4 regions of the Priestia sp. SB1 genome follow, and region 1 is predicted to be linked to each of the others. Evidence: riboswitches for the same ligand, from Rfam matches in the RefSeq annotation. Region 1 holds a riboswitch; each other region holds the start of a gene.
The links. A riboswitch is a leader RNA that binds a small molecule or an ion and turns the genes downstream of it on or off. The one in region 1 is predicted to bind cyclic di-AMP.

Region 1 (5,593 bases):
CGCAAAGAGTTGTTGCGGCAGCTTGTCATGCAAAAAATCTTAATTTCGCATCTAAAGACAAGTGACAGGGTACAGAAAAAAGTCGAGGATATGTGGAAACAAATCAAACGTTCATATGACGAAGATACAAGAAAACAAGGCTATGAAGTCTTGCACATTCGTTCTAGCGATGTAACTAAACAGCTAATAAATCAGTTTAAATTAGAAGAATATTTCCGTAAACAAATTACGTCTGATGAACTAGACGCTTACTATACACGTATTGAGAATGATGTAACGCGCGTATCTTTTTCGCAGCTAACTTTTACAACTTTACATGATGCCGAGACCGTTGCGGCTGAGCTGCAAAAAGGAACATCGCTTCAAGACGTTCAAAAAAAATATGCTGATGTCCAGACCATCAGCAAAATAGAGAATGATGATAATCTAAAGCTTTCGAATCTATCTCCCTCTTTTATAGATGTTTTAAAAAAACAGTACATCGGAGAGTGTAGTAAGCCCATTAAAATGGGTAAAGTCTATTATATTCTTATTTTAAAACAAAAAGATAAAAAAACGGAATCAGAAGTCAAAGAAGAAATGATGAAAGAACTTGTTTTGAATCATATCAACCGGTATATCCAGGATCAACTGCCAAGGTTTCACGTGACTTTCAACCTTAGGTAGTTCCCTTTTATATAGATTGATTGTTTTCAAAAAACAAGCAGGTAAAAGAGCTTTCTATTAATAGAGAGCTCTTTTACATTTTTAAGTAGACAGAAATGTCGGTACCTGATAGAATGAAGTTGTAAAACTTTCATTATTCGGAAAATTTATACCCTCCAGCTTTGGAGGGTTATTTTTTATGCTTTTGGACGAATAAAAGAGGCTAGGACAGAAGTAGTTTAGTGGAAAGAAGATCCGAACGATGAATCGTTCGGATCTTTTCGTTAGTACGGTGAACGTATGTTTCAATCACTTTTCATCTTTTAAATGACTCAATAATGCAGAAGACATCTCCACGTGAGAAAGGGCGATGTGTGAAATCGTTTTGGCATAAGGTGTAATTTCGTTAATAAATTGCTCGAGTACGTGCAGGTGAGGAAGCTGAAGCTTTGTAATGAAGCAAGCCTGTCCGGCGATGCGTTCACAGAATAAAGCATAGGGATACTGAGAAATAAATCTTTTAAAACGCTCGTGCTCTCCGTTTTTCATGGTTACTTCAATAAAACACGAGACGGGCAACTGCAGCTTTTCATAATCAATATCGATTGTATATCCTTTTATAATACCAAAGCTCTCTAGCTGTCTTACTCGCTCTGCCACTGAAGGAGGAGACAGGTTAATTTGTTTTCCTAGCTCTCTTAAGGAAAGACGGCTGTTTTGCTGCAGTGCCTGCAAAATCGATAAATCAATTTCATCAATTTTCAATTGAAAACCTTCTTTCATATTAATGTTTCATTTGATTAGTAACAGCAGATAATATGTTTTATTTGTTATCTGAAATCTCCATTTTTCTTACTATAATAATTAAAAAGGAGTGAGTGAAAAATGGCAAGAGTTTTGTTAACAAACGAAGAGGGAACAAATTTTGAAAAAGCACTGAATTTAATTCCAGATGTAAAAAGGTTGTATGATGAGCTATACGACAAGCTTTGGAACAGTGATATAGTAAAAAGAGAGACTAAGGAAAAAATCAGGCTTTATCTAGCAGGTGTTAACGGCTGTGAGACGTGTATGAGCATGTCATATGTAGGCGATAAGACGCTTAATCAAAAAGTGTTAAGAGAAAAAGAGCTGGAAGAAAAAGATCGACTGCTGTTTCGATTTATAGATGTATACCGAGTGCGTCCAAGGGATTTGACGGATGCTGATATGGATCAATTAAAGAAATTTTACAGTGATACGCAGCTATTAGAGCTTTTGGCTGTTATTAATTTGTTTGATCAATTTCACAAACTGATTGTCAGTTTAGATTTATATGATTTTTGCAGTTTGCAGCGCAAGTGATGTCTTCCCTAAAAATATCTTGACAGACAAAATCCACAGGAGTAAGATAGCTTTCGTGAAGTGAAACGTATCATGAATCGAATCGATTATTCTAAAAAATAGATCATAGACATTTGAATAAAAATCGCTTAATCCATTACGGAGCGGAGGACCCATTATTTACGCACATATTGTGCTCCGGGGTGAATCCTTAAAAAGGTAGGGTTACTCTTAAAACCCGAACCCGACAGCTAACTTCGCAAGCGTTTTGAGGGGGAAGAGTGTGAAAAAACACAGGAGCCTTCCTGTGTTTTTTTGCGCTTTTTTTAAGAAAAACATGTAATTTTTTAGAAAAAGTATAAGCTAAGAGAACACACAGCAGTTGAAGAAAGGAATAAATACATTATGAAAAAACAGTTTGCTGTATTGGGATTAGGTCGTTTTGGAGGCAGTTTGGTTGAAGAGTTTGCTAATTTGGATGTGGATGTGCTCGCTATTGACCGCAATCAGGAGGTAGTAAAGAAATATAGCAACTCAGCTACATATGTCGTGCAAGCGAACGCAATTGATGAAGCTAGCTTAAAAGGGCTAGGCATTCGTAACGTTGATCATGCTCTTATTTCGTTTGGAGACGATATCGAAGCAAGCGTGCTTGCAACGATGCTTTTAAAAGATATGGGCGTTAAGCAAGTATGGGTAAAAGCGGTGAATATGTATCATCAAAAAGTGCTGGAGAAAATAGGAGCGGACAAAGTCATTCACCCTGAGCGCGATATTGCGAAGCGTATTGCTCATCACGTGGTGTCAGAAAAAATCATTGATTACATTGAACTGTCAAAGGATTATAGTATTGTCGAAATTGTCGCTTCTAAAAAGCTTCATAATAAAACGCTGTTTGATTTAAATATCCGTGCCAAGTACGGCTGCAATATTATCGGCTTTCAGCGGAAAGACGGGGAAATGGTGATTTCGCCTACCGCGCATGAAATAATTGAACAAGGAGATATGCTGATTGTTATCGGACATAATCGCGATTTGAACCGTTTTGAAGAAGAAGGAGTTTAACTCATGAAAAAACAAATCATTAAACTAACTCCTCCGCAGCTTCTTGTTTCCATTTTTGGCGGAGGAATTATTATTGGTGCTCTTCTATTGATGATGCCTTTTTCTACTACTGAGCCAATCCGGTGGGTAGACGCCCTTTTTACATCTACTTCCGCTATGACAGTGACCGGCTTAGCCGTCGTAGATACAGGTACGCGTTTTACCGTCATCGGTCAAACGATTATTATGCTGTTAATTCAAATAGGCGGTCTTGGCATTATGTCATTTGCCGTGCTGATTTTCATGATGCTAGGTAAAAAAATTGGATTTAAAGAGCGTATGCTCGTTCAGCAGGCATTAAATCAGACGAGCGTCGGTGGAGTTGTGCTGCTAGTTAAAAGATTGTTCATCTTTTCATTTTTAATTGAGTTTGTTGCACTGATCTTTTTAGCGATACGCTGGGTTCCGGAATTCGGATGGTCTAAGGGGCTGTTCTTTAGCTTGTTTCATTCGATTTCGGCTTTTAATAACGCAGGGTTCGGACTACTGTCTGATAACTTAGTTCAGTATGTAGGAGATCCTATTATTAACATCACGATTTCTTTTCTCTTTATTATTGGTGGGTTAGGGTTTACCGTCCTTGCTGATATGTGGGTGAAAAAATCGTATAAAAAACTAACGCTGCATTCAAAAATTATGATTATCAGCACGTTCGCCATTAACGTGATTGCCATGCTTTTTATTTTTTTCTTAGAGTACGGCAATTCGCATACGCTCGGAAATTTATCATTAGGAGACAAAGTATGGGCTTCTTATTTTCAAGCGGTAACAACAAGAACCGCTGGCTTTAATACGATTGATTTAGCTCATTTGCATGACGCAACGGTGTTTTTAATGGTTTTATTGATGTTCATTGGTGCAGGGAGTGCGTCAACAGGAGGGGGTATCAAACTCACGACGTTTGTGGTGATTGTCTTTTCTGTATGGGCATTTTTACGAAGCAGGGAAGATATTGTGCTGCTAAAGAGACGACTTCTTCCTCTTCATGTGTTTAAGGCACTAGCCATTACGATGATTTCAATTATGTTTGTGTTTGGGGCCATCTTCCTGTTAAATATTTCGGAAAACCTGCCGTTTGTAAAAATTATGTTTGAAGTTGTTTCTGCGTTTGGAACAGTAGGTTTATCGATGGGAGCGACTCCTGAACTTTCGTACTTTGGACGCGTGATTATTATCTTTATCATGTTTTTAGGAAAAGTGGGGCCATTAACGCTTGCGTTTTCATTATCTAAGCAAAAGCGTGAAGCCGTTCGCTATCCAAACGAAGATATAATGCTAGGATAGAAAAATCGCCTTCGATGAGGCGATTTTTTTATATTATTTATACGTTCAAGACATATAAGAGGTTACGCACAAAACAGTTGCGATGAATAAAAAGAAGGCAAAAACAAGAACAATGGGCAATTTGGAATGTCGGCGCATTAAAGCCCCTCCTTTTTTATAGTAAAAAAATCTCTTACTATATATAACGAAAGAAACAAAAATATGATTCACTTTTTTTGGCGAAATTTGAAGGTTTTTCTCATTGGAAAAATCCGCACCCCTGTCCTAAACATTTTGCCAAGCTGTTGCATACACTAAAAGCAGATAACAGGAAGTGAGGGATGGTACGTGGGAAAACAAAATTTTGCGTTAATCGTTGTGTTATTTGTTTTACTTGTTATTGTAGGTGCGTCTGGCTTTCGCTTTTAAACGTTAACTTTATTTGCGCATAGCCCCCGTCAAAAAGGGCATACTAGGCGGAAGTAAAAACCAAAAATTTCTTCAATATTGCCGAACAATGAGTTCCTCTACTCATTCATCTAATCGGTATGTAGCCATGCGAAAGCATGGTTTTTTTTGAAATAGGAGAGGATGAATGATGTTCATCCTCTCTAGAAATTAGTAGTAGCAAGAACACCCTACGATTACTAATAGGATAAATAAAACAACGATAAATGAAAAACCAAAACCGCCTTTTGCGCCCATATGTGTAACCTCCTTTAATAAAAGTCTCTATATCCTATGTACTAATTGGGTTAAGTGATTGAGAAATTTGCCTATTTTTTAATGGTAACGTTTTTTGTGAAGAATGAAGAACACTTACTTTTTTCATTTGCGCAGAAATCCTTTATGATAAAGAGGAAAAGGAGGGCAAACAGGTGGGAATACATGCACAATACGTCATGAATCAGCTAGAAGAGGGAAAGTGGAAAGAGATCAAGCGCGAAATTCAACAAGAAATGAAGAAAAAACCTCAAGCATCTGATTTGTACTGTTACTTAGCCGTTTGTTTAGCAAAGCAAATCGAAGAATCAATTATCTTTGAAAAAATGGTATTGAACTTAGAAATGGACCGGGCTCTTCATCAGGCATTAACATTAAATCCATCTTCAAGCTTGGCGCACTTCGTTCGAGGAATAAAATATCGGGAAACTCCGCTTATGTTTGGAGGGAATTACGAAAAATCGCTGTTTTATTTGCAGAAGGCGCAAGATCTTGGTTTTGAAGGGATTATGCTGCCGCTCGAACTCGCCAAAAC
Region 2 (5,593 bases), 190 kb from region 1:
TGGTATTAACTATAGCGGCCATCATGGCCGATTTATTTCCTTTTCGCAATAACTTAATTAATTCACTCATGCAATCCCTCCGTTTGTGCCTTTGATGAGATTCAATTATGGTTAGTGTATGTGAATTTAAAAATTAAAAACCTCCAACATATAAGTTGGAGGTTTTTAGTCATGTTTCATTATTTTTTAAAACGATAAGGTACCGTTGTAACGATTACGTTTTTACGGTAAAGCAAATGTGCTTTTAACAGCAGACTGGACTGATTATGAAGGATGTTTTGCCAGCTTTTTTTCGTGATGAACTGCGGAATAACAACCGTAATAGCCATATTATTTTCCCGGGCTTTTTCTTCAGCCATATCGATGAATCGAAACAGCGGACGCACAAGACTGCGGTATTGAGAGTGAAACGTAACAATACGAATATCAGGCTGCCACTTTTCCCACTTCTCTTCCATTCTCTTTTCACTTTCTCGGTCAAAAGCAACGTGCACCGCAATAACGGTATCACCAATCGTTCTTGCATAGTTCAATGAATTTTCCACTACCTTTGTCATTCCTGCTACAGGAACAATGACCACACTTCCTTCAAGCTTTCCAATCTTTTCTCCTTGCTTAATACGAAGCTGCTCTCCTACCGCTTCATAATGCGTATGAATGCGATGAAAAATATAAACGATAACCGGTAAGAAAACGAGCACGGACCATACTTGTGAAAACTTCGTTGTAAACAAAATGATTAGCACCGTTAAGGTAATGAGGGCACCAATTAAGTTAATGGTTAGCTTTCCTTGCCAGCCGGCCGGCTTTTCTCTAAGCCATTTGACAATCATGCCTGTTTGAGAAAGCGTAAATGGAATGAACACTCCAACTGCATAAAGAGGAATTAATTGTTCCGTCGCTCCTTTAAAAGCGACAAGTAAGACAATAGAAGCAATTCCAAGGGTCACAATTCCATTTGAATAGCCTAGTCGATCGCCGCGAATTTGAAACATTCTTGGCATGTATTTATCAGACGATAAGTTTACGGCAAGCAAAGGGAAAGCTGAAAAACCTGTATTCGCCGCTAGCACTAAAATCAGAGCTGTGGTGCCTTGAATAAAATAATAAAACCCATTTCGTCCAAATACACTCGATGCAATTTGTGATACAACCGTTTCATCTGCTTTTGGAGAAATGCCAAGCCAATAAGCTAAAAACGTGATGCCAGAAAATAAAACGGCTAAAATACCGCCCATCAGCATTAATGTATGAACAGCATTTTTTGCACCTGGATCTTTAAAGTTAGGCACTGCATTCGAAATAGCTTCTACACCAGTCAATGCCGAACAGCCTGATGAAAAAGCTTTTAATAATAAAAACAAACTAATACCTGGCACCACGGTACCGAGAGATGTATGAAGCTCAGGTGAAACTTGACCTGTCACTATTTTGAAGAAGCCCACCGCTATTAACAAAATAAGAGCAATCACAAATAAATAAACCGGATAAGCTAAGACAGAAGCGGATTCTGTTACACCTCGTAAATTTAAAACCGTAATAAAAATCACCAGCAAACACGCAATTACTACGTTATAGTGATGCAGCGTTGGAAAAGCCGAAGTTAAAGCATCGGTTCCTGCTGAAACACTCACGGCAACTGTTAAAATATAATCTACTAACAGTGATCCCCCAGCGATAAGTCCAGGATTTTCTCCTAAATTGGTTTTCGAAACAATATAAGCTCCTCCGCCTTGCGGATACGCATAAATAATTTGACGATATGAAAGAATTAAAGCCGTCAGCAGCACCAATACCCCAATCGCAATTGGAATCGAATACCAATAGGCAAGCACGCCCACTGTTGCAAGGACAATCAAAATCTGTTCTGTTCCATAAGCCACTGAAGATAAGGCATCTGATGATAAAATAGCCAGCGCTTTAAGCTTACTAAGCTTTTGATCGCCTAACTCTTTTGTTTTGAGCGGCTTTCCAATCAATAATCTCTTGAGAACTGAATAGTTCACGTAATTTCCCTCCGATGATTGCTTAGCTACTATTCACTGTTCGTTGCTAAGCTCCGTTACAAGTTCATGAATAAGTGATATTATCCCTAAAAAATACCTTTTTATGTTAAAAAAGCGCACAAAAAAAACACTAAGGGTTCTCAGCGTTTTTACACAGCTTAAACCTCCTCTCCAAAACGCTTATGGGGTTAGCTGTCGGATTCGGGCTATGAGAGTAGCCCTACCTTTTAAAAAAGGATTCACCCCAAGTGACAATGCACAAATTTGGGTCCCCCACTTCTGACGAATTAAGCGATAACAGGTCAATATAATTTTCGGTTAAAGAGTATGATCGATAACATGTTTCTTTCATAACTATCCTTTGTTCTTAGATAATATACTCCCGTACAAATGGTTTGTAAAGCATTATTTTACGTAAACGATAAAATAGTACTTAAGGCGCTTTTAAGGGGAAAACAAAAGGCCTTCTGCCTGCTTACAGAAGACCTGCTTTCTTTAACTTTTTGCTTTTAAAACGGCTGCTAGCTTGTTTTTCGTTTGAGGACCATAAATGCCATCTACATCATAAGGAAGATACACAAGCTGAAAACGTCTGACTGCATCTTTCGTTTGTACTCCATATATTCCGTCTACTGACCCTACTTTAAAATTAACCGCGTTTAATGCTCTTTGAAGCTGTTTCACTGCTTCTCCAGAATCGCCTTGTTTTAAAATTCCATTGGGAAGTGGATATTGTTCAGAAGGTGGAGTTGGTGACGGTGTTGGAGATGGGTTTGGTGAAGTTCCTGAAGGAATAACAATTGTTTTTCCAACCTTTAGGGTTAAAGGATCCGAAAGCCCTGTATTTGCTTCTTGAAGCTCCTGTACTGTTATGCCGTACTTCTGTGCAACACTGTACAGCGTATCTCCTTGCTTAATTGTATACGTTTTTTCACCTGGTTCAGAAGGTGATGGATTTGGTGTCGGTGTTGGAGATGGCGATGGATTTGGAACTGCACGACGAGGTAAATTTAAATATACGGCAATTCCTTTTGCATACGATTCACCCATGCTTTTTAAAAAAGCTTCATTTTGAAGAAGTGCTGCATCGGCGCTCCTATCAATAAAAGCTATTTCAGTTAATACTGCAGGCATATTTGTTAAGCGAAGCACCGCATAATTGGCCGATTTTCGTCCGCGATTCGGATGATTATACGACAGCAGCGTTGGCTGTACTTGCCCGTGCACAATCGATTGAAACGTTTTACTAGCATTGCTAGCGCTTCTATAAACATAATCTTCGTATCCTGTTCCTCCACCGGCATTTACGTGAATAGACATAAATGCATCTGCTCCCCACGAGTTAGCTTGAGAAGCTCGCTGAGATAACGATAAAAAAGTATCTGTGGTACGGGTGGTTTTAATCGTAAAGTCACTGTAAGTGCTATTTAAATAGCTTATTAAATATTGTTGAATTTTTAACACTAAGTTTTTTTCATACAGTCCGCTTGCTCCAACTGCTCCTGCATCTGCCCCACCATGTCCTGCATCAAGATAGATTTTTTTCATATTACTTGTCCCTCCTTATTGTTAACATATGCATGAGGGAAAAAAGTGCTACGTATACTAGCCTACTTAGTGAAAAATTACTAAAAAAGGAGATTGAGACATAACGAAATCACTTCAATCTAAAAACGAACAAATAGGATAAATGCGCTAGTATGGATGGCTTGTTACATCGCTGTTGAATTCCGTGCAAGGCTTCGCTTTCCGCGGGGGGGCTGGTGAGCCTCCTCGTCGCGTGCGCTCCTGCGGGGTCTCACCTATTCCGCTTTTCTCGCAGGTGTCCCTCCAATCAACTGCTAGAAGCAACTAAATAGATGAAATCTACGTTTACCCTACCAATAAAAAAATCCGCACAATTCATCGTGCGGTTCCCTCCCCCCTAACATACTTTTGGTCCAAATTCTATTCTGGTTGATTAAAGTATAGATCAGGAGGGTCTATTATTTATAACGTTAGGACCTATTTAAAAAGCAGAACGCCTACAACAATGAGAATAATCCAAATTGGAATGCTTATCAATATCCCTATCACTAAACCTTTAAAGAAATTTCCTTCTTTCATTTTTATTACATTCCTCTCCAACAGTATTTTCTAACGATACTATGATTGGCTGAAAACTCTCTGAAGTTATACTGAAATACAGTGCAGAGTGAACACATAAACAATCTCACTATCTGTTATACACTACTTTTACTTATAGATTCAATGAGACAAAAAGCTCATCCTTTTTGATTCATGTAAACAAATTCTTTCTTGTATGTAACAAAACAATAAAAAAGCTCCCTGTAAATTATACGACAGGCAGCTTTTTTATAAACAAGCTATATTATTCAATTTACGTATGCAGAATGTTATTTATTCATTGTGAAAAACAAAAAAAGTCGGAGAGAACGTACAAACGATCTCTCCGACTTTTAAAAATTAATATTGGCTCATGTATTGGTCACGTTCCCAAGGATGAACTTGTGTACGGAACATATCCCACTCGATTTCTTTCGCTTCAACGAAGTGCTCTGCTAAGTGTTCACCTAATGCAGAAACCATCACTTCGTTTGATTGGAAGCTATCTAAAGCTTGAGCTAATGTTGCAGGTAAATCTACGATACCTTCTTCAACACGCTCTTCTTTTGTCATTACATAGATATTACGATCAATAGGTTTTGGAGCTTCAAGATTGTTCTTGATTCCATCTAAACCAGCTTTTAATAGAACAGCCATTGCTAAATATGGGTTAGCAGCTGGGTCTACGCTACGTACTTCAACACGAGTTCCTACGCCGCGAGAAGCTGGGATACGGATTAATGGGCTACGGTTGCGAGCAGACCATGCAACATAACAAGGAGCCTCATATCCAGGTACTAGACGCTTATAAGAGTTTACAGTAGGATTTGTTACTGCTGTAAAGCTGTGTGCGTGCTTGATGATACCTGCGATAAATTGACGAGCAGTATCACTTAGCTCTAGATTACCGTTCTCATCATAAAATGCGTTTTGGCCATCTTTGAATAATGAAACGTTACAGTGCATACCTGAACCGTTCACACCAAATAATGGTTTTGGCATAAATGTAGCATGTAAGCCATGTTTACGTGCAATTGTTTTTACAACAAGTTTGAACGTTTGGATATCATCACAAGCTTTTAATGCAGCAGCATATTTGAAGTCGATCTCGTGTTGTCCAGGAGCTACCTCATGGTGAGATGCTTCAATTTCAAAGCCCATTTCTTCAAGCTCTAATACGATGTCACGACGGCAGTTTTCACCAAGGTCAGTTGGCGCTAAGTCGAAGTAGCCACCTTTATCATTTAATTCTAATGTAGGTTCGCCTTTTTCGTCTAATTTGAATAAGAAGAACTCTGGCTCAGGTCCAAGGTTAAAATCAGTAAATCCTAACTCTTCCATCTCTTTTAACACACGTTTTAAGTTATTACGTGGATCGCCATCAAACGGAGTTCTATCTGCATTGTAGATGTCACAAATAAAACGTGCTACTTTACCTTTTTCAGATGTCCAAGGGAAAATAACAAATGTATCAATATCCG
Region 3 (5,593 bases), 130 kb from region 1:
TTTCGAAAGCAACACGACCGCTTCATCAAGTTGGCGATGAGTAATCGTAAATGGTGGCGCAATAATAATACCGTCTCCTTCTACTCCATCTGTTCCTGCTTGTGAAGGATAAAGGAGAAGACCATTTTTATGGGCTTTACTTATTACGCGCGCCGTCATATTTTCGGAGGATGAAAAAGGCTCCTTCGTTTTTGGATTTTGTACAAGCTCAAGACCAACTAGTAAGCCTTTGCCACGAATATCACCAATGATAGGGTAAAGAAGTTGAAGCTCCTTCAATTTTTTTACTAAATAGGCTCCTTTCAGCGCTACTTGTTGAACAAGATCGTTCTTTTCAATATAGGCTAAGACAGCTAGCCCTACAGCGGCTGACAGCGGATTAGCGCTTAGCGTATGGCCGCTCATAATTAATTTGGATCCGTTCATGATAGGTTCAATCGTTTTGCTGCTAGCTAACGTAACGGCTATCGGTGTATATCCTGCTCCCACTCCTTTTCCAAGCGTCATGATGTCTGGTTTAGCTCCCCAGTGCTCATATGCAAACATCACGCCTGTACGCCCAACTCCAGTCATGACTTCATCGGCTATCCATAACACATCATATTTATCACAAATTTCTCTTATCACTTCATAATAACCGGGTGGAGGTGTGAGAGCTGCTCCGGCAGCTCCTACAATGGGCTCTGTAATAAAAGCAGCAATATGTTCAGGGCCGGTTCGTTTGATAACTGTTTCCAATTCGTGTGCACAAGCAAGATTACAGGATGGATAGGTTTGATGAAACGGACATCGATAGCAATAAGGAGGTGAAACCGAAGGATAATCTTCAAGCAAAGACGAGAAACGTTTTCGTCTTCCAACGTGCCCTGACATAGACAGCGCTCCTATTGTAATACCGTGATAGCTCATCCAGCGTGACAAAACCTTTGTTTTGGTTGGCTTTCCTTGCTCTTGAAAATGCTGAATGGCTGTTTTCATAGCCGTTTCAGTCGCTTCTGTCCCGCTGTTAACAAAAAAGCTCCACTGGAAATGATTGCTGCTTAATTCACATAGTTTCTTAGCTAAGGCTTCCGTCGGATCGCTTGTAAACTGCGACCGATATACAAACGCAACTTTCTGTGCCTGATCCGTCATCGCATCAATAATTTCTTTTACGCCGTGTCCGATACTTGCTGTAACTGCCCCTGACGAAGCATCTATGTACTTTTTTCCATCTTGGTCGTACAAATAAATTCCTTTTCCATATGAAATAACTGGGTAGTCGTCGTCGAGCAGCGGCTTTATCACATGGGTTTTATTCATTTCCGCACTCTCCTTTCAAACACACACTCTTATTAAACTGTATGCTGAAAAGAAGAGTTTCTTGCCAATAAAAAAAGCCCTAGCATATAGCTAGAGCTTTTACACATATTAAGCTGATTGCGTTACAGATTTATCGATACGCTTTGCTTCTGACTCAGCCACAATAACGGCACACGCAGCGTCTCCTGTAATATTTACAGACGTACGAAGCATATCAAGCAAGCGATCAATTCCGATAATTAATCCGATACCTGCTACAGGCAGGCCAACCGAACTCAGTACCATCGCTAGCATAATAAGACCAACTCCCGGCACGCCTGCTGTACCAATACTAGCAAGCACCGCTGTCAACACAACCGTCACAAGAGCGCCCAACGACAGATCAACCCCGTATACTTGCGCAATAAAAATAGTCGCTACACCTTGCATAATTGCCGTTCCATCCATGTTAATAGTTGCACCTAATGGCTGAACAAAACTGCTGATAGACTCGGGGACACGAAGATTTTTTTGCGCCACATTCATTGAAATCGGAAGCGTTGCATTACTGCTTGATGTACTGAATCCAACTGTCATCGCAGGAGCAAACCCCTTAAAAAATTCAATAGGGTTACGTCTGGCCATAAGAGCGACTGATCCCCCATATGTTACGATTGAATGGATGAACAGCGCGAGCACGACTACAATCATGTATAGCCCCATCGCTTTAATTGCCTGCCAGCCTTGACTTCCAACCGCGGTTGCAAGAAGCCCAAATGTTCCGTACGGAGCAAACTTCATCACTAGATTCACAAGGTACATCATCAATTCATTTCCTTGCTCAAGTAAATTGTAAAGTCCTTTTGTTTTACTTCCAAGCATCGTGATACCAAAACCGATAAAGATAGAGAAAACGATAAGTTGAAGCATATTCCCTTCAGCCATCGCTTGAATTGGATTGACTGGAATCATATTTAAGAATGTCTCTCCAACAGGTGGTGCTTTTTCAGCTTCAAAAGAAGCGTTTTGTGTATCAAAAGATCCAAATGTACCCGGTTTAATTGCATACGCTAAAATTAAACCGATAATAATTGCAACGGTTGTTGTCACTAGGAAGTAGGAAACTGTTTTTGCCCCGATTCTTCCTAATTTTTTAGGATCTCCTAAACCTGCTACACCTAACGTGATAGAGAAAAACACAATTGGTACAACAAGCATTTTAATTAAGCTTAAGAAAATTTGGCCAAGCGGTGTAAACAAGTACTTGTCCAGCGGAGCAAAAGCACTTGGAGCAAAAGCATTGATTAACACTCCTACAATAGCGCCAGCAATTAGCGCGATAATAATCTTTGTCGATAGCTTCATCGATTTACCTCCCGTAAATAAATTATATTAGAATGATTCTAACTACCATACTTATTTTACCATGCATTGAGGGCGATAACACTCAAAATATACAATATATTAAAAATTTTCAGATTAATAGTTTAGGAATATTTTTAGCTATACAAAAAACCATGAGAATATCATGGTTTCATAGACCTGTTATTCCCTCACTGAATGCTTACGGAGTTAGCTGTCGGATTCAGGTATGTGAGTTACCCTACTTGATTCATTCAAGATTCACCCCAAGTACATTACGCACAAATATGGGTCCTCCGTTCTCTTATAAAGCAAAAGAGATTAAGCAAATAATTTTCTTTAATATTTTTGCATGATAATAATTGTTACTTTAATTAAAATTCATTTTATATGTTTCTGTCAAGTTTTTATTCAAAAATAATGCATGATTTTATCGTAAAAAGTTGAGAATTGTTATATTTTAAAATATTTACATCATATTTCAATAAACCAAAAACACCTATTTAACAAGACTTACAATCTAATGAATAAAAAATTAATTCAAAAAATAGTTTATAAAGTGAACTTTATTCTCGTTAATATCATTCATAAATATGTATAATTATTCTAATATCCATGTACTTTACTGCTTCCATAAATATTTTACTTATCCAAAAAAAAAAAACTCTTTCCAACTGTTGATTTTATCCTTGTACTGCTTGATATACACTCCCTAAAATTTCACTGACTTTATTGATGCGAAGAAATCGACATTATCAATTCCCCTTATTCTACTTAATTCTGCTCAAGATAGAAGTATAGATTTCCTACTATCTTTTAAAAAAGGAGCGGGTAATTATCATATAAAACTATCGGAGTTGGAGCGGTGCAAGTTCTTTACTTTTTACTTATTCCCTCTCGTTGATTTAACCCATAAAAAAAAGAGGCCGTGACGGCCTCTTTTTTTATACAGTAACAGGTTCAGAACTTGCTTTACGATTCTTTAATTTTCCAACAATGTCACGAGCTACCCACACACCACACGCACTTGCCTGCGCGAGTCCTCGCGTAATACCAGCTCCGTCTCCTCCCACGTATAAACCGGAAATTTCAGTTTCAAACTTATCGTTTAACTTCGGACGGGCGGAGTAAAATTTCGCTTCCACACCGTAAAACAGCGTATGTTCAGATGCTAACCCAGGCGTTACATGATCCAGTGCTTCTGTCATTTCAATTAAGCTTTTCATTGTATTGTATGGAAGCACTAAACCCAAATCACCAGGGACAGCTTCTTTTAACGTTGGTTCTAAAAAGCCTTCTTTAATTCGATTCGCTGTTGAACGGCGCCCCTTTAAAATATCTCCATACTTTTGAACAACTAAGCCTCCGTTTGACAGCATATTAGCTAATCTTGATACTTCGTGCGCATATTCGTTCGGCTGATCAAATGGATCCGAAAATTTATGAGAAACAAGCAGCGCAAAGTTCGTATTTTGACTTCCAAGCTTCGGATCTTTGTATGCGTGTCCATTTGCTAACATAATCCCTGAATGATTCTCTACTACCACATGCCCTGAAGGATTGCTGCAGAACGTTCTGACTCTTGTACCTACAGACGTATTGTAAATAAATTTCCCTTCGTACAAGTGCTTGTTGATTTCTTCCATAACAACGTTAGATGTTTCTACTCGAACACCGATGTCTACTTGATTGTTAATCATTTTTAAACGGCGTTTTTTTAGTAAGTCGCTCATCCACTTCGAGCCGTCTCGACCTGGTGAAACCACGACTTTATCAGCCGTAATTCTGTCACCATTCTTCAATTCAATACCGCGCACGATATGCTGACCATCTTCTTTTTCTGTTATTAAATCGGCTACTTCCGTTTTATACTGCATATCAATTTTTTCTTTTAAGTATTCATAAATGCTTTTTAAAATTTCTAAATTTTGCTCTGTTCCTAAATGACGCACTTGGGCACGCAATAACTTTAATCCTGCTGCGTATCCGCGTTTTTCAATTTCACGAACTTTATCAGTTAACGGATCCGTAATCGTATCGGTTGCTCCGTGTTTTAAATTAATTTCATCCACGTATTTAATTAAATCTACCACCTGTGATTCAGACAGATAATCCGTCATCCAGCCTCCAAATTCACTGGTGATATTAAACTTCCCATCTGAATATGCGCCGGCTCCACCGAAACCATTTGTGATAGAACAAGCAGGCAAACAGCCAGCAAACTCTTTTCTGCCAACTGCAGGCGGACATTTTTCAATTTTTTTCTGAAGAATCGGACAATTACGTCGATAGATATCGTGTCCTTTATCGATTAATAAAATAGTTGCTTCCGGTAATTTTAACGTTAGCTCATAGCAAGTAAAAATTCCAGCGGGTCCTGCCCCTACCACAATAACATCATAATTTGAGTTCATTGTACATTCTCCCATCATCTTTTTTCTTTGGGTAAAAGATAAAAGTTATTGACCGAATTTTCTTTTTTTATTATCATTCGGTTATTTTCTAGCCATTTGATAATATATCAAAAACAAACCCTTTAGTCAACAATATACACGAACATTAAAATAAAAAAAATAAAAAAACATTCGTTTTTATTTTAACCAAATAAAAACCAGCGAACGAATAGCAAGCGCTACGAAATGTTCACTGGTTCTTTAATATACGGAAGAGCAATTTCTACTTTTGTTCCTACTCCTACTTTACTCGCAAATGAAATATGCCCTTGATGCTGTTCGATTATTCGGTAGCTAATCATTAATCCTAGCCCTGTTCCTGTTTGTTTGGTGGAATAAAATGGTTCACCTAGCCGAGCTAAAGATTGCTCATCAATTCCACATCCTTCATCCTCGATAATGACCATGCCGTATTCATTTCTTTTCTCAACGGTAACTTTAACTGTACCTTTGCTCATTGACTCAAGCGCATTTTGAATTAAATTAATAAAAACTTG
Region 4 (5,593 bases), on a different contig from region 1:
CTCGCTTCAGTACATGAAGCGAGTGCATGTAACTAGCGCTCTCGTTGAACAGCTAAATTTAGCTCTACTACATTTACTCGTTTTTCACTAAAAGCCCCTTGCTGAGTATGTTCTTTGATTAACTGTTTTAGCGTGTTGGCTTTAATATGTGTGGCTTTTGCCACACGCTCTACTTGTGCATATGCAGCTTGTGGCGTAATGTCAGGATCGAGTCCAGAAGCCGAATTTGTGACGGCATCAATTGGAATTCCTTCTTTGGGCACTTCGTTTTCTTTTTTCCACGCCGCTACGGATTTCTCGATACGATTCGTAAGATCTTTATTTGAAGGTGCTAAATTCAACGACCCAGATCCTGCCCCGTTATAATCAATACTAGAGACTCTGCTGTGAAAAAATGCATTGCTTGTAAACTGCTGCCCAATCAGCTTAGAACCGATAACTTGATGCTTGTTTGAATAGATTAGGCTGCCGTTTGCTTTACTTGGAACAGCTGTTTGAGCAATACCTGTCATCACAACAGGATAAATAAGACCACAAAGTATCATCATCATAATTGTTAAGCGAACAATAATGCTTCCCGTTCGTTCTGTTTGTATCATCGTTTCTTCTCCTCTACATCACAAATGAAAGTAATAAGTCAATCGCTTTAATCCCAATGAATGGAACTAATACCCCACCTAATCCGTAAATGAACAAATTTTTTCGCAGCAGTGCGTTAGAACTCATCGGCTTATAGGCAATTCCCTTCATGGCTAAGGGAATTAGAAGCGGGATAATGACCGCATTAAAAATGAGCGCTGACAACACCGCAGATAGTGGTGAATTCAGCTTCATTACGTTAAGAGCCTCCATTTGCGGAATCGCCAAGGTAAACATCGCTGGAATAATCGCGAAATACTTAGCAATATCGTTTGCGATGCTGAATGTAGTTAAGGCACCCCTTGTCATTAATAGCTGTTTTCCAATTGAAACGACTTCAATAATTTTAGTAGGGTCAGAATCTAAATCCACCATATTTGCTGCTTCTTTGGCAGCTGAAGTTCCGCTGTTCATTGCTAAGCCAACATCAGCTTGAGCAAGTGCAGGGGCATCGTTTGTCCCGTCACCTGTCATCGCAACTAGCTTGCCTTGCTGCTGTTCGTATTTAATCACTTGAATCTTGTCTTCTGGCTTGCATTCCGCAATAAATTCATCTACTCCCGCTTCTTTTGCAATGGTTGCTGCGGTTAAAGGATTATCTCCTGTACACATGACTGTTTTAATACCCATTTTACGAAGTTCATCAAAGCGTTCTTTCATTCCTGGTTTTACCGTGTCTTTTAAATAAATCAAACCGTAAATTTTATTATCAGCGGCGACGGCAAGCGGCGTGCCACCAGCTCCTGCAATTTCGTTTGCTTTTTGCTGTAAATCAGAGGGAATTATCCCGCCATTTGACTCTACCCATGCCGTGACGGCGTCCACTGCCCCTTTTCGTACAGATACATTCTGTAAGTCAATGCCGCTCATTCGCGTTTCAGCTTTGAATTCTACAAACGTTCCCTGCGTTTTTCTAAGGTCTTCTACTCCCATGCGAGTTTGGATAAAATCAACCACTGAGCGTCCTTCTGGTGTTTCGTCGTAAAGAGAAGAAACAAACGCCCATTTGTACAGTTCACGTTCGTCTACGCCTTCTACAGTCGTTAATTGATGAGCCATTCGGTTTCCAAACGTAATGGTGCCGGTTTTATCTAAAATAATTGTATTGATGTCACCAGCTGCTTCTACTGCTTTTCCTGACATAGCAATCACGTTAAACTGCGTGACTCGATCCATTCCAGCAATTCCAATGGCCGATAATAATCCTCCAATCGTCGTAGGAATAAGGCAGACGAGCAGTGAAATTAAAATAGCCGTGTCGAGTTGAAAATGTAAATAGTTTGTAAAGACAGGAAGCGTCACAACAACTAGTAAAAAAATAATCGTCAAACTTGTCAAAACCGTGTTTAGCGCAATTTCATTTGGCGTTTTTTGACGCTCTGCTCCTTCAACAAGCGAAATCATTTTATCTAAAAATGATTCACCTTGCTCACACGAAATTTTAATTGTAATTTCATCGCTGACAACTCTTGTACCTCCCGTTACAGAGTTAAAATCCCCGCCTGCTTCTTTCATAACAGGTGCCGATTCCCCCGTAATGGCCGATTCATCAACGGACGCCAGTCCTTTAATAATTTCTCCATCTCCAGGAATCATTTCGCCTTGTGAAACGACGACAATATCTCCTTTTTTTAGTTGCGAGGCCGAAACTTGTATCATTTGCCCGTTTTGAAGCTGATTAGCTGTAATATCGCCTTTAGATTTCTTTAATGAGTTTGCCTGTGCTTTTCCTCGTCCTTCTGCTAATGCTTCTGCAAAATTAGCAAAAACAATGGTGAAAAATAACACGAGAGATACGGCAACATTAAATCCTGTGCTTACTGTACTTTCTCCGAAAAGGTCCGGAACAACGGCTAAAAAAAGCGTAATTACAAACCCGATTTCTACTACGAACATGATAGGGTTTTTTATCATCGTTCTTGGGCTGAGCTTGATAAACGCCTGCTTTACTGATTGAATAAAAATCGATGAAGCTTGTTTATCTACAGAACCTTGAATATGACTGTTGTGATCCAATTCAATATTATTTGCAAAATTCCGTTTATTCATTATGATCCTCCGCTTTCTTGATTACAGTGTTAAATACTCAGCAACCGGCCCAAGCACAAGCACTGGGAAAAACGTAAGTGCTCCTACAATAACGGTAGTTCCAATTAAAATGCCGCTAAATAAAGACGTATCCGTTTTAAATGTTCCAGGTGTTTCGGGAACAAGCTGCTTAGATGCTAGTGAGCTCGATACCGCCAGCATTGTAATTAGTCCGAAGTAGCGTCCAATATACATAACAATTCCCGTAGAAATGTTCCAAAACGGCGTTGCGTCACCGAGTCCTTCAAAACCGGACCCATTGTTTGCTGCTGACGACGTAAATTCGTACAGTGCCTGACTTAACCCGTGAAAGCCAGGGTTTGATATACCTTCCATTCCTAAATGAGTGGTAAGTGCTACGGCTGTTCCTCCTAAAATTAGCAGCGGCTGCAGAATAAGCGTCACGGCAATGAGTTTCATTTCTTTTCCTTCAATTTTTTTACCTACGTATTCTGGTGTTCTTCCAACCATTAAACCTGATAAAAATACGGCAATGATGACGTACATCATAACATTCATAAATCCTGCTCCGACACCGCCAAATACGGTATTTAACAGCATATTTCCAAGCGTTAATAACCCGGTAAGAGGCGTCAGGGTATCGTGCATGGTGTTGACTGCACCTGTTTCACTTGCTGTCGTCACGATGGCGTAAAGCGTCGACATGCCGACACCAAAACGGACTTCTTTCCCTTCCATATAACCGCTCGCTTCATTTAGATGAAAAGCACCAAGTCTTGGATTGCCTCCCCACTCTGTTACAAACGCTGTGCTTAAAATAACGATAAACAGCATACTCATCGCTACAAACAAGATGCGGCCTTGTTTACGCTGTCCAATCATTTTTCCGTACGTAAAAGGAAGGGCTGTTGGCAATAACAGCATAAGGACGATTTGTAATACATTGCTCCACGCATTAGGATTTTCAAATGGATGAGCTGAATTGACACCAAAAAATCCCCCTCCGTTGTTGCCTAGCTCTTTGATTGAAAGAAAAGAAGCAACTGGTCCCCTTGCTATTTGCTGCGTTGCTCCTTCTAATGTATGGGCAGTCACAGTCCCGCTTAACGTTTGAGGGACACCTAAAAACGCAAATAAAATGCCTGTTATAAAAGCGATAGGAAGTAAAATACGCGTAATTGACTTTACAAAGTCAACAAAAAAGTTTCCCATTTCCTTCCCTGCTAGCCCGCGAATAAAAGCGATTGCTACTGCAAGTGCCGTTGCTGGTGCAGCAAACATCATAAATACAACGGCTGCCATTTGCGAGAAATAGGACAAACCGGATTCACCGCTGTAGTGCTGCAAGTTCGTATTTGTCATAAAACTAATGGCCGTGTTAAAAGCAAGAGCCGGATCCATTCCTTTAATGTGGCTTGGGTTAAGCGGCAGTACCTCTTGAAACCGGAAGATAAGATACACTACAAAAATCATAAACGTATTTGTTAACACAAGAGCCAATGCATATTGCTTCCACGTCTGATTATGCCCTTTAATTCCTGCTGCTTTAAACATAACTGTTTCTATCTTTCCTACCAAGCTAGTGTTTTTATCGTTTGAAAACACATTCGCTATATAAATACCTACGGGCTTTGCAATAAGCGCTACAAAAACAAGCAGCAGCGCAACTGATAGTAGAAAAATCCCCACGTTTTATTCCTCCGCTTATTAAAATTGTTCTGGATTTAACAGTACATATACTAAATAAATTAAAACGAGAACTGAAATACCTAACAAAATGAACGACACGTTCACTTCTCCTCTCTTTCGTCTACTACATGAGACGACCAGCAAATAATTCCGTACATAGCAGCTGTTAATATGGCAAGTGTTCCAAGCATGATTATATCCACGTTGCTCCCTCCTGACTTTTTCCTAACAAAAATGATAGCTTCTAAGCTTAGTAACTATTGCTTTACATAAACCATCACGTCCAAGAAAGCTAAAGGCGAGACGTGATGCTATTTTTTTCCACTAAAAAACCGCAGAAGAGAGTTCTCTTCCGCGGTTTAATGCACGACAAATAAGCCGTAATTGACACGAATTTTTTACTCCCAAAACGCTTACGGAGTTAGCTGTCGGATTCGGGTTATGGAAGTAACCCTACTCAGTTAAGAGATTCACCCCTAGTACATACGTACAAAATATTGGGTCCCCCGCTCATAATTGATTAAGCGTATCTTTGTTATTTAATTTTTAGACTTAATAATAGTTTTTACTGCTGCGTTTAAAACTTTGATTAACTAACGTAGACAAATAGCGGTTTGCTAGATCAAAAGATTGCTGATCGCACATGGCCCGATATTCAATCATTTGAATCATTTGCTTAGATAAATGCATCCTGACGCTCCTTTCACCTATATTTTGAAAGGAGCGTACTATCCGCTGTTATAGAAAACGACCACGATTACACCATCCTCTCTCTTAACGCTTACGAAGTTAGCTGACGGGTTCGGGTCAAGAAAGTAACCCTACTCAATTAAGAGATTCACCCCTGATAATTGGGTCCTCCGCTCTTTCCTTCTCTTTCAGAAAAGACTCAGCGTTTCACAGTGGAACGTTTCATGAGAGTAATCTTACTCCTGTTAAAATTTACTGTCAACAACATTTTTTGAAATTTTAAAAGCTTTATTTTTCTATGTTTATTCATTATTTTAAAATAATAGATTCAAAAAAAACGAACCACTAATCAAATACCTTGATCAATGGTTCGTTTTTCACTTTGGCTAACATACGTCTGTTTCAGCCTCTTTTTTAGCTCATTTTCTCAATTTCATTTACAAGAATTGAAATGGCATCCGTTTTTGTTGCTTCACGCATTGTACGCTTCATCGTACTTGCCTGCTGCTGAAGCTCATTTACTTCA

Region 2: it holds a riboswitch for cyclic di-AMP, as region 1 does, so the genes downstream of both, WKH56_RS01160 (APC family permease) here and WKH56_RS00175 (potassium channel family protein) in region 1, are expected to answer to the same signal.
Region 3: it holds a riboswitch for cyclic di-AMP, as region 1 does, so the genes downstream of both, WKH56_RS00885 (dicarboxylate/amino acid:cation symporter) here and WKH56_RS00175 (potassium channel family protein) in region 1, are expected to answer to the same signal.
Region 4: it holds a riboswitch for cyclic di-AMP, as region 1 does, so the genes downstream of both, kdpF (K(+)-transporting ATPase subunit F) here and WKH56_RS00175 (potassium channel family protein) in region 1, are expected to answer to the same signal.

The regions. Positions count from the first base shown of each region.
Region 1 covers NZ_JBBJSS010000001.1:30,155-35,747, reverse strand. Annotated here, with positions in the region: gene WKH56_RS00190 (peptidyl-prolyl cis-trans isomerase) at 1-666, shown strand, start outside; gene WKH56_RS00185 (Lrp/AsnC family transcriptional regulator) at 955-1,410, opposite strand; gene WKH56_RS00180 (carboxymuconolactone decarboxylase family protein) at 1,531-1,989, shown strand; cyclic di-AMP (ydaO/yuaA leader) riboswitch at 2,105-2,249, shown strand; gene WKH56_RS00175 (potassium channel family protein) at 2,374-3,033, shown strand; gene WKH56_RS00170 (TrkH family potassium uptake protein) at 3,037-4,356, shown strand; gene WKH56_RS00165 (YjcZ family sporulation protein) at 4,684-4,764, shown strand; gene WKH56_RS00160 (YjcZ family sporulation protein) at 4,954-5,040, opposite strand; gene WKH56_RS00155 (tetratricopeptide repeat protein) at 5,214-5,593, shown strand, end outside.
Region 2 covers NZ_JBBJSS010000001.1:220,718-226,310, forward strand. Annotated here, with positions in the region: gene WKH56_RS01155 (cation diffusion facilitator family transporter) at 1-70, opposite strand, end outside; gene WKH56_RS01160 (APC family permease) at 180-2,006, opposite strand; cyclic di-AMP (ydaO/yuaA leader) riboswitch at 2,169-2,310, opposite strand; gene WKH56_RS01165 (N-acetylmuramoyl-L-alanine amidase) at 2,502-3,554, opposite strand; gene WKH56_RS01170 (hypothetical protein) at 3,702-3,857, opposite strand; gene glnA (type I glutamate--ammonia ligase) at 4,473-5,593, opposite strand, start outside.
Region 3 covers NZ_JBBJSS010000001.1:163,706-169,298, forward strand. Annotated here, with positions in the region: gene WKH56_RS00880 (aspartate aminotransferase family protein) at 1-1,302, opposite strand, end outside; gene WKH56_RS00885 (dicarboxylate/amino acid:cation symporter) at 1,411-2,646, opposite strand; cyclic di-AMP (ydaO/yuaA leader) riboswitch at 2,827-2,981, opposite strand; gene WKH56_RS00890 (NAD(P)/FAD-dependent oxidoreductase) at 3,588-5,057, opposite strand; gene WKH56_RS00895 (ATP-binding protein) at 5,276-5,593, opposite strand, start outside.
Region 4 covers NZ_JBBJSS010000005.1:537,454-543,046, forward strand. Annotated here, with positions in the region: gene kdpC (potassium-transporting ATPase subunit KdpC) at 33-599, opposite strand; gene kdpB (potassium-transporting ATPase subunit KdpB) at 613-2,688, opposite strand; gene kdpA (potassium-transporting ATPase subunit KdpA) at 2,710-4,371, opposite strand; gene kdpF (K(+)-transporting ATPase subunit F) at 4,396-4,482, opposite strand; cyclic di-AMP (ydaO/yuaA leader) riboswitch at 4,774-4,914, opposite strand; gene WKH56_RS21460 (hypothetical protein) at 4,930-5,067, opposite strand; cyclic di-AMP (ydaO/yuaA leader) riboswitch at 5,140-5,282, opposite strand; gene WKH56_RS21465 (undecaprenyldiphospho-muramoylpentapeptide beta-N-acetylglucosaminyltransferase) at 5,482-5,593, opposite strand, start outside.